2 regions of the Amphibacillus xylanus NBRC 15112 genome follow, and region 2 is predicted to be linked to the other one. Evidence: a T-box and tRNA genes for the amino acid it is inferred to sense, from the RefSeq annotation. Region 2 holds a T-box; the other holds one or more tRNA genes.
What was found. The T-box of region 2 lies ahead of pheS (phenylalanine--tRNA ligase subunit alpha). A T-box ahead of a tRNA ligase gene usually reads a tRNA of that ligase, here a tRNA-Phe.
Positions count from the first base shown of each region.

Region 1: it encodes a tRNA-Phe, which carries the amino acid that the T-box ahead of pheS (phenylalanine--tRNA ligase subunit alpha) is inferred to sense. The anticodon was not compared.

Region 1 is NC_018704.1:1,182,554-1,189,548, forward strand. Features, by position in the region: gene AXY_RS05815 (hypothetical protein) at 1-136, opposite strand, end outside; gene AXY_RS05820 (NfeD family protein) at 176-829, shown strand; gene AXY_RS05825 (Na/Pi cotransporter family protein) at 1,071-2,717, shown strand; tRNA gene AXY_RS05830 (tRNA-Asn) at 2,885-2,959, shown strand; tRNA gene AXY_RS05835 (tRNA-Met) at 2,966-3,042, shown strand; tRNA gene AXY_RS05840 (tRNA-His) at 3,064-3,139, shown strand; tRNA gene AXY_RS05845 (tRNA-Ile) at 3,151-3,227, shown strand; tRNA gene AXY_RS05850 (tRNA-Ser) at 3,240-3,332, shown strand; tRNA gene AXY_RS05855 (tRNA-Phe) at 3,348-3,420, shown strand; gene AXY_RS05860 (TraR/DksA C4-type zinc finger protein) at 3,542-4,099, shown strand; gene AXY_RS05865 (superoxide dismutase) at 4,254-4,865, shown strand; gene AXY_RS05870 (peptidoglycan D,D-transpeptidase FtsI family protein) at 4,986-6,995, shown strand, end outside.
Region 2 is NC_018704.1:1,012,301-1,019,295, reverse strand. Features, by position in the region: gene rnhC (ribonuclease HIII) at 1-888, shown strand, start outside; gene pheT (phenylalanine--tRNA ligase subunit beta) at 1,207-3,633, opposite strand; gene pheS (phenylalanine--tRNA ligase subunit alpha) at 3,649-4,683, opposite strand; T-box leader at 4,767-5,007, opposite strand; gene AXY_RS12550 (LysM peptidoglycan-binding domain-containing protein) at 5,159-6,775, shown strand; gene AXY_RS04980 (TrmH family RNA methyltransferase) at 6,808-6,995, opposite strand, start outside.

The sequences.
Region 1 (6,995 bases), 170 kb from region 2:
TTTTACGCTCATAATTAGAATAGGAGGGTAGTTGATCAGACTGGTTAGAATTTTTAGGATGATCGTTTAAGTCATGGTAAGCAGCTATCAATAATAGAATAATAAATACATAACCTAGAAATCTTACTTTATTCAATCCTGTTTACCTCCCTTTTTAGTTCTAAAATATAAGCTGATGAAAGTAGGTGTTATACAATTGGGACTTTCTTCATTGTATTGGGTTAGTTTTCTGTTTATTGGTTTCGGAACAATGTTTTTACTTGGTGAATTACTTGTTAAAGCAAAAGGTCTATTTGCTATCCTTGGAATTTCATTAATTACACTATATTTTTATGCCTATCTTGACCCATCTATGATTATAACGATGATGATTCTCTACTTCTTAGGTATTCTACTAATCTTTATTGATGGTGAATTTGTAAATGACGGTACATTAGCTGGTATTGGTATTATTTTAATGATTATTTCAGTAGGGGTAAGCTCTCCTAATTGGGTTATAGGCTTATACGCTATAATTGGTGTTGTGATTGGTGCTGCTTCTTCATTGCTTTGGCTTAAAGTATTACCTAAAAGAAATATGTGGACCAAAATTGCTCTATTAGATAGATTAACAGATGAACAAGGTTATACGACTATGAATACTGATTATAAAGAGTTAGTTGGGAAAACCGGTGTAACATTATCAAATTTACGGCCAGTAGGGACAGTAAAAATTGGTGAAACGCATTATAGTGCACAATCTGATGGATATTGGATAGAAAAAGGAACAGATATTGTTGTTAAACAAGTAGATGGAACGCGTATTTTAGTAGATGTATTAAAAAAATGAGATAAATTATAAATCAGTTAATTCGATTTATATTACCCTTTTAAATGGATAGAATAAGAATTCTATTTCATTTAGGGGGTTTTTTATTGACAAAAATCATGTTAATTCATAAAAAACTGAGTAATGTTAAGATCGTGTAAATTTTTCACGAAAACTCTTTACAAACTGTTAATAGATAATTAATAATAGACATTGGTTTGCTCATACATAGTAGTAAAAAATTTTGAAGGGATGAACTAGTATGGAAATTGACATTATGTCGATTATATTTGAATTTTTTGGTGGCCTTGGAATCTTCTTATTAGGTATTAAATCAATGGGGGATGGCTTACAAAAATCAGCGGGAGATCGCCTAAAAGATATATTAGATAAATTTACAAGCAATCCAATCCTAGGTGTTATTGCAGGTATGATTGTGACTGTATTAATTCAGTCAAGTTCAGGAACAACTGTATTGACAGTAGGATTAGTTAATGCTGGCTTTATGACATTAAAACAATCAATTGGTGTCATTATGGGGGCAAATATCGGTACAACGATTACTGCTTTTATTATTGGTATTAAATTAGAAAATTACGCCTTACCAATCCTCGCAGTAGGAGCATTAATCATCTTTTTCGTTAAAAATAAAAAAATTGTTAACATTGGTGAAGCTATCTTTGGTTTCGGTGCGCTTTTCTTCGGATTGAAATTAATGGGTGATGGACTTGCTCCATTACGAGAGGTTCAAGCATTTCATGAGTTAATGGTTGATATGTCGGAAAACTCAATTCTAGGTTTTCTTGTTGGAATGATCTTTACCTTTGTAGTTCAAAGTTCATCTGCAACTATTGGTATACTACAAAACCTATTTGGTCAGGGAGCAATTGAATTAGAGGGTGCTTTACCTGTATTATTCGGTAATAATGTTGGTACAACAATTACAGCTGTACTAGCTTCGATTGGTGCTGCGGTTGCGGCAAGAAGAGCAGCATTAACTCATGTTGTCTTTAACTTAGTAGGTTCTGTCATTATTATGATATTATTAGGACCCTATACAAACTTAATTGCGATGATTAGAGATGCATTAGGATTAAATGCGGAAATGACAATTGCATTTGCACATGGTATTTTTAATATCGCAAATACATTGTTATTACTACCGTTTATCGGAGTTTTAGCATTTATTGTAACAAAGTTAGTACCTGGTGAAGATTCATCACTCGGTATTGAGCCAACACACCTTGATCCAATTTTTATTCAACAATCTCCGTCAGTTGCATTGGATCAAGCTAAAGAAGAAGTTGTGCGTATGGGTATGTATGCTGTACGTGGACTTGAAGAAGCAGCATTATTTGCATCAACGCATGAATCAATACATGCTGACAATGCCTTACAACTTGAAAATACAATTAACCGTATGGATCAAGAAATTACAGATTATTTAATTGATTTAGCAGCAACTCAACTATCCGATTCAGATAGTGAGAAACACTCTGCATTACTTGATTGTGTTCGTGATATTGAACGTATGGGTGACCACTTTGAAAATATCATTGAATTAATTCAATTTAAGATTTCAAATAAAACAATCTTAACAGATCAAGCTAAAGAAGATTTAGAAGAGATGTTTGAGATTACAATTAAATCTACTAAAGAGGCAGTTGAATCATTGCTTGACCGAAATCGTCAAATGGCTTTAAAAGTTGTCGAATATGAAACACAAATTGATCAGATGGAAAAAACGTTTAGGAAAAAACATATCATTCGCTTGAATGAAGGTATTTGTGCACCGAACTCAGGGATGATTTATGTTGATATTATTAGTAACCTAGAGCGTATCGGTGATCATGCGTTAAATATTGCTGAAGAAGTCATTGGTGAAAAGATTCCAGAAGCAATTCATTAAAAAAATAAGCACTCAGTAGGTAAATCTTACTGAGTGCCCCTATTTAAAATATATAATAATATATTTAAAATTTATAATAAAATCTATTGACTCATTATTTTTATTGTGATATATTATATATCGTCGCTGAAGTTCATACATACATTTGATAGCGACAATATAAATGTTCCACAGTAGCTCAGTGGTAGAGCAATCGGCTGTTAACCGATCGGTCGTAGGTTCGAATCCTACCTGTGGAGCCATTTTATGGCGGCGTAGCTCAGCTGGCGAGAGCGTACGGTTCATACCCGTAAGGTCGTGGGTTCGATCCCCTCCGCCGCTACCATTCTTTTTAGATTACATAATGGCGATCGTGGTGAAGTGGTTAACACATCGGATTGTGGTTCCGACACGCGTGGGTTCGATCCCCACCGGTCGCCCCATTATAAATACAGGACCCTTAGCTCAGTTGGTTAGAGCTATCGGCTCATAACCGATCGGTCGCAGGTTCGAGTCCTGCAGGGTCCACCATTTAGATTTCGCGGAGGAATACCCAAGCCCGGCTGAAGGGATCGGTCTTGAAAACCGACAGGGGCTTCACGGCCCGCGGGGGTTCGAATCCCTCTTCCTCCGCCATTATATTTTATACTTGGCTCAATAGCTCAGCTGGTAGAGCAACGGACTGAAGATCCGTGTGTCGGCGGTTCGACTCCGTCTTGAGCCATCCTTAAACAAGTCACTTATATCAGTGACTTGTTTTTTTGTATTTAAAATTTTTATTAATGTTTAAGTTATTTTAAATCAGGCAAAATACATATATCATCTTGTCATGGGAGTGACTGAAATTGCTGAGTAAGAATGATTTAAATATATTTAAGCGAGATTTGGAAGCACGTGCACAGTTATTAAAAAAGAAGATCCAAAGAGATAAACAAAGAGCAATGGAAGAAGAGTTCTCAACTGAATTATCTGACTATGATAATCATCCTGGAGATCACGGAACTGAATTATATGAGCGTGAGAAGGATATTGCTCTAGCAGCACATGAAATGGCCGAGTTAGATTCGATTAATCATGCACTTAATCAAATTCAAAATAACCAATATGGTGTCTGCGAAACATGTGGCGAAGTAATTGATCTTGATCGTCTAAAGGCTCGTCCTGAATCTACACATTGCTTAGAACATGCGCAAAAACAGCGGTATTTTGATGAAGAGATGGATTATTCTATGAGCTCGTTAGAAATGGATGATACAGATAGTTGGCAAACATTAGAAGAGTATGGGACATCTGAAAGTCCATCAGATTTCGGATCAGATCACAGTGATTATAATCAGCTTACGACAAAAAATGAAGAAGATGAAGGAATGGATCAGTATTCTGAACAAGATATCATTAAGTAAAAATTAGGTTTAATCATGTTTTAATTGGTGTATAGATATATTAATGACAATAAGCATAAATATTGCTAAAAAATTTAGAATTTGATAAGGTGTAATTAGTTAGAAAGTGAACATTTTGTGAACTTTCACTTTAATATCTAAGGAGGCGTTTTTAATGGGAAAATTTGAATTACCAGAATTACCATACGCATATGATGCGTTGGAACCACACATCGATCAGGAGACTATGAGCATACACCATACGAGACACCATAATACTTATGTTGCGAATTTAAATGGTGCACTTGAAGGTCGTAGCGAACTACAAGATAAATCATTAGAAGAATTATTAGCAAACATAGACAATTTACCAAAAGAAATTCAAACTGCTGTTAGAAATAACGGTGGGGGTCACGCAAACCACAGTCTATTCTGGAAATTGATGTCACCAAATGGCGGTGGAAGTCCTCAGGGTAGCCTAGCTGAAGCGATTGATGCTAAGTTTGGTAGCTTTGATAAATTTAAAGAAGAATTTGCTGCTGCCGCAACAGGCCGTTTTGGTTCAGGTTGGGCATGGTTAGTAGTCGATAATGGAGAATTAGCCATCACTAGCACTCCTAACCAAGATACTCCATTAATGGAAGGTAAGACACCTATATTAGGTATTGACGTATGGGAGCATGCATATTACCTGAAATATCAAAATAAACGTCCTGACTATATTTCTGCATTTTGGAATGTAGTTGATTGGGATAAGGTAGCGGAACTGTACCAAGAAGCTAAATAATATATTTACAGCCTGAGTGAAATTATTGCCTCAGGCTTTTTTATGTCAAAAATATAGATAACAATCCTTTATTATACATTGATAGTCGTGCTATAATTGAATAATGAGTAAACGAAGGGAGTGAACGCTTTGTCAAATAAAAAGAGAAATCGTGCACAAATTCCAGTACGACTTAATGTGCTTTTTTTATTTGTCTTTATTTTATTCTCAGTATTAATTCTCCAACTCGGTGTTGTTCAAATTTTAAATGGTGAAGAAGCAAGACAACGGGTTAATGAAACAGAGAATACCACAGCATCAATCGCCGTACCGCGTGGGATTATGTATGATAAATTCGGGAAGATTATTTTAGATAATGAACCAGAGCGTTCAATTACGTATACGCCACCTAAAAATGGTGACTCATCTAAAAAACGATTAGAAATTGCTGAGAAATTAGCCAAATTAATCACAATGGATGAGGATTTTGAATCATTACAGTCAATGGTAAGAGAAAGAGATAAAAAAGAGTACTGGTACTTATTTAATAGTAAAGAAGCAAATGAACGATTAACTGAAGAAGAGCGAGAATTATCTACTAGCGAACAGTATCGCGCTATTTTAAATCATATTGGACCAGAGGATTATAATGAGTTTGACTGGAGTGATCCATATTTATTAAACGTTGTTGCAATTAAAAAAGAGCTAGATCAAGGTTTTGAGCTTTCTCCGCATACAATTAAAAATGAAGGTGTTACTGAGGAAGAGTACGCGTTAGTATCAGAAAACTTAAATGAATTACCTGGTATTGATGCGAAGATTGATTGGAATCGAGTAAAACCATACGGTCAAACTTTTTCAAGTTTTATTGGCAACATTACGACGTCAAATGAAGGTATTCCTAGGGAAAATCAGGATTATTACTTAACAATGGGCTATAGTCGCAATGACAGAGTCGGTACAAGTGGCCTGGAACAATACTATGAAAGTGTATTATCTGGTCAAAAGGAAATCATTCAATACACGACAGATAATAATGGGAATATTTTAGGTACTGAAACAGTTAAAGAAGGGAAAAGTGGTAACGACTTAGTCTTAACGATTGATATAGAATTTCAAAAAGAAGTAGATGAAATTGTTCGTGAAGAACTTGAAAACTATATTAAATCAAACCCGTATGAAAATCGATATATGTCAGATGCCTTAGTGGCAATTCTTGATCCACAAACAGGTGATGTGATTGCTTTAAGTGGAGCGCATTATGATCGAGAGGATAATGAATTTGTTGATCAAGCATATCGAGTCATTTATGATTCTCATATCCCTGGATCTGTTGTCAAGGGTGCAACGATGTTAAGTGGATATGACAGTGGAGTAGTAGCTCCTGGGACTGTATTATTAGATCGACCGATTAAGATTGCAGGTACACCGACAAAACGATCATGGAGAAACATGCACTATATCAATGATAAGACTGCGATTATTCAATCGTCAAACGTGTACATGTTTGAAATAGCGATGCGAATATCTGGAGCTCAATATCGAGAAAATGAGCCATTACGCGGTTTTAATTCTGAAGGTTTTCAAATTATGCGTAATTACTTCCACCAATTTGGTTTAGGTAGTCGTACTGGTATTGATTTACCTTATGAAGCGACAGGTTTTGTAGGTAGTAATGTTCAAGATGGAGGTCTATTACTTGACTTTAGCATTGGACAGTATGATAACTACACCACACTACAATTAGCGCAATACGTATCAACAATTGCTAATGATGGTTATCGCGTTAGTCCAAGAATCGTGAAAGAAATACGTCAAGCCAACGGTAACAAAGACACATTAGGACCTGTTATTGAACGATTTGGACCAAATGTATTAAATCGTGTCACAATGGATGAAAGATATGTTGAAATTATTCAAGACAGCTTTAGACGTGTAGCAACAGAAGGAACCGGTAGAGGGCATTGGGCGAACAACAAGTACAATGTTGCTATAAAAACTGGTACTGCGCAAAACCACTTTTATGAAAATGGGGTTAAGCGAGAAACGAACAACTTAACCTTAGTCGGTTACGCTCCATATGAAGAGCCGGAAATTGCATTTGCAATTGTTGTACCAAGAACCGGTATTGGTACTAACCAAAGTGGTATT
Region 2 (6,995 bases):
ATGAAAGAGTATTACCAATCCTCACTTAAACAAACACCACCGCACGCTCTTTTTTCAGCTAAAGTTAATCAAACAACGATTACTGCATATAAATCTGGAAAAGTCCTTTTTCAAGGCGGAAATTCTGAACAGGAAGCTAGCCGCTGGGATGGTAAAGAAGCGACTAAGAAGAAGTCCAATTCAGAAGCGGCTCAAACACATCATTACAGCCCTAGTCCGAGCTTATTTACACAATCAATTATCGGCTCTGACGAAGCTGGAACGGGTGATTATTTTGGACCGATTACAGTAGCCGCGGCCTATGTCAGAAGTGATCAAATTGAGCTACTGCGCGAGCTTGGTGTACGTGACTCAAAAAATTTAACCGACCAAAGTATTGAGAAAATAGCTCAAGATATATTACTTTGTGAGATTCCTTACTCATCAATGGTATTACCAAATCCAAAGTATAACCAATTACAAGCACGTGGTTGGACCCAAGGTAAAATGAAAACGATGATGCATGATGCGGTAATCAATTCATTATTAAAAAAGATTTCTCCAACTAAACCTGATGGAATTTTAATCGATCAATTCTCAGAACCAGGCGTTTATATCAATCATTTGAAAAAAGAAAATAAGCAATTACCAGAATCAACTTACTTTATAACGAAAGCAGAGAGTCATTCAATTGCAGTAGCGACCGCTTCAATCCTAGCACGTGCTAGATTTGTCCAAGAGATGGATCGTTTAAGTAAAAATGTTGGTTTCACTTTACCTAAAGGCGCATCAGCAAAAGTCGATCAAGCCGCCAGTTATATTATTCGTGATAAAGGTGAAGCATTTTTACAAAATATCGCCAAAGTTCATTTTGCCAATACAAACAAAGCAACAGCTTATTTAAAATAAGACTGTTGCTGTTTATTTTTAGTGAGTGATATGTTGGGCAATTCTGATGAGAGGAAATTTTAATTAAGACGCTCGGGCTTAATGTCGAGAATATTTGCTAATTATTAGTACGTTGATCTGGTTGTTAATCCCTTCAATTCGACCGTTGTTGTATGTGTGAATAAAACTATTCTGATTATATGATAAATGCTTACTTAAAATAAAAATAACGTTAGTAAGTTTTCAAACTCACCATCGTTATATATTGTACAACCGATAAAATGCGTGGCGATGACAGTTAACATTTGTTCTGTCAAAACCACGCATTTTTATAATTTATTATGCTCTTAATTCTGCATCGTGTTTAGCTTTAACTTGTTCTACAATTACTTCATATGAAGCTTCAACTTCTTCATCTTTAAGCGTTCGCTCTGGGTTGAAGTATAGTAGGCTAAATGCAATTGATTTTTTCCCTGCTTCTAGATTTTTACCTTGATAAACATCAAAGACATGAACATTCTGAAGCCACTCGCCACCTGCTTCTGTAATCGTTGCTTCTAATTCAGCTGCTGTAACTGACTCATTAACAACTAATGCAATGTCACGCTTAATTGATGGATAACGTGGGATTTTATTAAACGTTGGTTCATCATTATGAATTGAGAATAGATAGTCTAAGTCAAGATCAAACACATACGTCTCTTTTAGATCAAAATCTTTCTCTACAACTGGGTGTACTTGCCCAATAAATCCAACTGCTACATCACCAACATAAATTTGAGCCGTACGACCTGGATGCATTTCATTAATTACAGCTTGTTTGTATGTTGCTGTAATGTTCAGACGTGCAAATAGCTCATCCAGTATTCCTTTTAATACGTAAAAGTCAACTGCTTTTGTTTCTTGTTGCCATTCATGTGTGAGCCATTTTCCTGTAATCGCTCCACTTAAGCGCAGTTTTTCTTCAGGCTGTGATGTCACTTTATCTTCTTTTCCGATAAAGATTTTACCAATTTCATAGTAGCCTAAGTTTTGTTGTTTTCTAGCTACGTTATATGATAAAACGTGCAACATTTCTGGAAGTAAGCTTTGTCTTAATGTACTATGTTCTTCTGTCATTGGTCTTGATAAACGAACAGCACTTTTAGAAATTGCTGCAACCTCTGGGCTAACTAACATTTTCGCACGTTCATCTGTCGTTAACGAATATGTGATTGCCTCCATTAAGCCAGCACCTTCCATGAATCGTTTTACATAACGCTTCAATTGCTGGTTCTTCGTTAACTTTCCTGCCTGTTGGCCCCCTTCAGGTAATGTGTATGGCAAGTGATCGTAGCCATACATTCTGGCAACCTCTTCAACGATATCTTCAAAGATGCTAATATCTTGACGACGTGTTGGAATCGTAATATCAAACGTGTCATCGTTTTGAACATATTTGAAGCGTAACTTATCAAAGATAGCCGCAATTTCGCTTGCTTGAATGTCTGTTCCTAAGCGATTATTGATGCGATCAACTGTTACTGTGATCTGCTTTTCTGAACGATCTAGTTCATCAAATTCACTAACTCCACTGAGCACCGTTCCATTTGCATATTCAGCTAACAAGCGCGCTGCTCTAAGTCCTGCTTTTCTCACACGATTTGGATCTACTCCTTTTTCAAAACGTGTGCTTGATTCGCTTCTTAATTGATGATCTCTCGAACCGATACGAACTCGCTTCGGATCAAAGTAAGCCGCTTCCAGTAAGACAGTTGTTGTTTCATCAGTTACTTCTGAATCTGCTCCACCCATAACACCAGCGATTGCTGTTGGTTCAGATCCGTTTGTAATGACTAAATGCTCAGTTGTTAACTTTCGTTCAACACCATCAAGCGTAACAATTTTTTCTTGATCAGTTGCTCGACGAATAACAACCTCATTTGATCCAAATTTATCAAAGTCAAATGCGTGTAATGGTTGACCATATTCGAGTAATACGTAGTTTGTAATATCGACAACGTTATTAATCGGACGAATTCCAGCTGCCATGAGATAATTTTGCATCCAGCTTGGTGCAGGACCTACTTTAATATCTTTAATAATAAACGCACCGTAGTATGGATTATCCTCTTTTGCTTCTACTTTAACGGTCACGTGATCTGTTGCTTTTTCGTCAATTGTTTCAACCTCTTCTTCTGGAAGGCGAACTTCACGATCAAGGATTGCTGCTACTTCATAAGCAACACCGATCATACTTAACGCATCTGCACGGTTTGGTGTTAAATCAAATTCAAGAATTGCATCATCTAAGTTTAGATAATCAGTAACTTCCGCACCAATTTCAGCATCTTCATTAAATACATAAATGCCATCTTCAATTTCTTTTGGCAGGTAGTCTTCTTTGATACCTAATTCTTGAAGTGAACAAATCATTCCATGTGATTCTACACCACGTAATTTGGCTTTTTTAATTTTAAAGTTACCTGGAAGTACCGCTCCTGGTTTAGCAACTGCAACTTTCTGTCCTTGTGCTACATTCGGTGCTCCACAGATAATTTGTAATGTCTCTTCTCCTACATCTACTTGGCATAGTCTTAATTTATCAGCATTTGGATGTTGCTCACAAGAGAGCACATGACCAACAACTACATTCGTGCTTTTCTCTGCAACATAAGCAACACCATCAACTTCAATTCCTGCTTTTGTAATCAGGCTTGCTAATTCATCTGGTGTATAACCATCTAGATCTACATATTTTTTCAACCAATTTAAAGATACTTGCATCTTAATCCTCCTCGTTTAAGCTTGATGATATTGCTCTAAAAAGCGACGATCATTTGTATAGAAATGGCGAATATCATCAACACCATATTTCAACATCGCAATTCGATCCGGTCCCATTCCAAACGCAAATCCACTGTATACCTCTGGATCGTAGCCAGCCATTTCTAATACTTTTGGATGAACCATACCGCCACCTAATATTTCAATCCAGCCTGTCTGCTTACATACAGAACAGCCTTCTCCCTGACAAACTTTACAAGAGATATCCATCTCAACAGACGGTTCTGTAAATGGGAAGAAGCTTGGGCGTAAGCGAATTTCTCGTTCTGGTCCAAAGAATTGCTTAGCAAATTGATTAAGAACACCTTTGAGATCACTCATGCGAACATTCTTATCAACGTAAAGACCTTCAATTTGCGTAAATTGGTGTGAGTGTGTCGCATCATCTGAGTCACGACGATAAACTTTTCCTGGACAAATCATTTTAACAGGCTTACTTCCTTTATATTCACCCATTGTACGTGCTTGAACTGGTGAGGTATGTGTACGCATCAACAATTCCTCAGTAATATAAAATGAATCCTGCATATCTCGAGCTGGGTGATCTTTAGGAATATTTAATGCTTCAAAGTTATAATAATCAGTCTCAACCTCTGGTCCTTCTCTGACTTCAAAGCCCATTCCAATAAAGAGGTCTTCAATCTCTTCAATTAATTGTGTTAGTAAGTGCGGGCCTCCAACTTGAATAGGACGTCCTGGTAATGTAACATCGATTGTTTCCGTTTTTAATCGCTCATTTAATGCAGCTTCTTCTAAAGTAGCCTTTTCCTTCTCAATCGCATCAGCAATTGCACCTCGTACCTTATTAGCAAGCTCACCGATTACTGGGCGCTCTTCTGGTGATAATTTACCCATCCCTCTTAGCACTTCTGTGATTGGACCTTTTTTTCCTAGGTAAGCGACACGAACTTTTTCTAAGTCAGCTAAAGATGTTGCTTGTTCTATCTGTTCGAGCGCTTCAGTTTGCAGTGCTGTTAATTTCTCTTTCATTAAGACAACCTCCTTGAATTAAATAAAAAATTTATGAACTGGTTCCACTTTTTTAATAAAAATAAAAAAACCTCAATCCCAAAAAAAGGGACGAGGTTTGTAAATTTCGCGGTACCACCCTAGTTGGCAAAATTAATTGCCCACTTGATTGTTGTAACGGACATAATCCGGAACGTTCTTTACTTGATTGTTCTATCAAGGTCCCGAACGTCAGCTCCAGAGTGAAACTTCAGCTTTTTATCAATGTGCTTGCTTCCAGTCGCGGCAAGGCATCCCTGTATCATTGATCAGTAAAAAGCTTACTGGCTCTTTCAATGCTTTTCATATATGCATATCATTATAGAAAAGTTCGGATGATTTTGCAACTTTTTTTAAAAATTAGACAATATTCTAAGTTTCGAGATCTCTAATAAAAGAATAAAATCTAAATTCTATCTAAAACTATTGGCGATAACTATAAAAAGGAGCAACTCATATGACTCAAATACAAAGATTTGAACTCAGGCAGATCAATCAAGCTAGTGATGAGTATGAAATTCTACTTTACTTAGATCAGCCAAGCTACGAGTTTGCCAATGAGTTTATCTCATCAGCAGAAAATCAAGAAGATCTTATTACGCAAGCGAAAAAGATTATTAAAGAGAAATATCCAAATATAAAGGTATCAATGATGAAAGTGATCATTGGTGGTATTGCCTTGACCTCTATTCCTTTAATGAATCTTACTAACCATTCCGTTTCTGCAGCGTCAGCACCTAAAACAAGTCAACAAATCCAGAACGACTCGATTCATTATCAAGTGAAATCCGGGGACACACTTTGGAAGATTGCAAATAGATTTGGTTCGACGATTGCTAACATCAGGCAGGCTAATCAATTAAAATCAGATCTGATTAAAGTTAATCAAAGTTTAATTATTCCAAAAGCATACCACACCGTTCAGACGGGTGATTATTTATCGGTACTTGCGAAGCGCTATGGTGTCACGGTTGATTCGATAAAAGAAGCTAACAATTTATCTAGTGATTTAGTTCGCCTTGGCCAAAAACTAATTATTCCTACATTAGTTAACGATACAGCTGCTCCAGCGCAGACTGAACAAATTCAACAACCTGAGCAAGCGGAACAAACTGAACAAAAGGCAACAACTTATACCGTCGTATCAGGCGACAGTTTATTTTTAATTGCGCAAAAATTTGGCACGACGATTGATGCGATCAAAAGTGCCAATAAATTAGATTCTGTCGTACTGCAAATTGGACAGAAGTTAACCATCCCTGGCGCTCAACAACAAAGTCAAGAAATCAATCAAGAACAAACGAGACCAAGTCGTTATACTGTAAAAGCTGGCGATACACTTTCTGCAATTGCAAAGCGGTTTAATGTTACAGTCAGCGCTCTTAAATCAAACAATAACTTAAATTCAGATTTAATCCGAGTCGGTCAAGTATTAATCATTGCAGATGAGCAAACCGGAGAAACACAACAGCAAACTGAAGAGAAAAAAGTAACATATACAACACATACAGTCGTTTCTGGTGATAACATCTGGAATTTAAGTATCCAATATGGTATCCCACAAAAAGAGCTGTTAGAGGTAAATAATTTAACGACAAGAAGTATGCTATCCATTGGCCAACAATTGAAGGTACCGGTTCACCATATTCCCGTCAAATCTGTTGTTAGTGAAAAGCATGGTGAATATTTAGATTGGTGGACTGAGGCTCAATATCTCTTTACAATCGGAAAAACCGCAAAAGTAACTGATATTGAAACAGGAAAAAGCTTTAATATTACAAGGACGATTGGGGCAAATCATGCAGATGCTGAAACGAATACCGTCGCGGATACAAACGTAGCTAAATCAATTTGGGGCGGATTTTCGTGGAAAACACGAGCGATTATTCTTGAGGTTGATGGCAGACAACTAGCTGCCAGTATGAGTTTTATGCCTCATGATGTCGAGTATATTTCTAACAATGGAATCTCTGGACACTTTGATGTTTATTTTGGCAATAGTACTCGACACGTTGATGGTAGACCTGATCCATTACATCAAGCACAGGTCGAAAAAGCTGCTGGAATTAGATAATACAAAAGCTCCCATGCTAAGGAGCTTATTTTTTAATTCAGTTGCATTTGATACATCATAATTGCTGCTGCAATACTAACATTAAGTGATTCTGCCTTGCCGTAGATTGGAATGTGCACAAGCTGATCAGCTTTTTCAATGAATGTCTGATTAACACCTGATCCTTCATTCCCAACAATTAATCCAGCTTGTTTTGGCCATTCAATTGTTTGAACAGGTA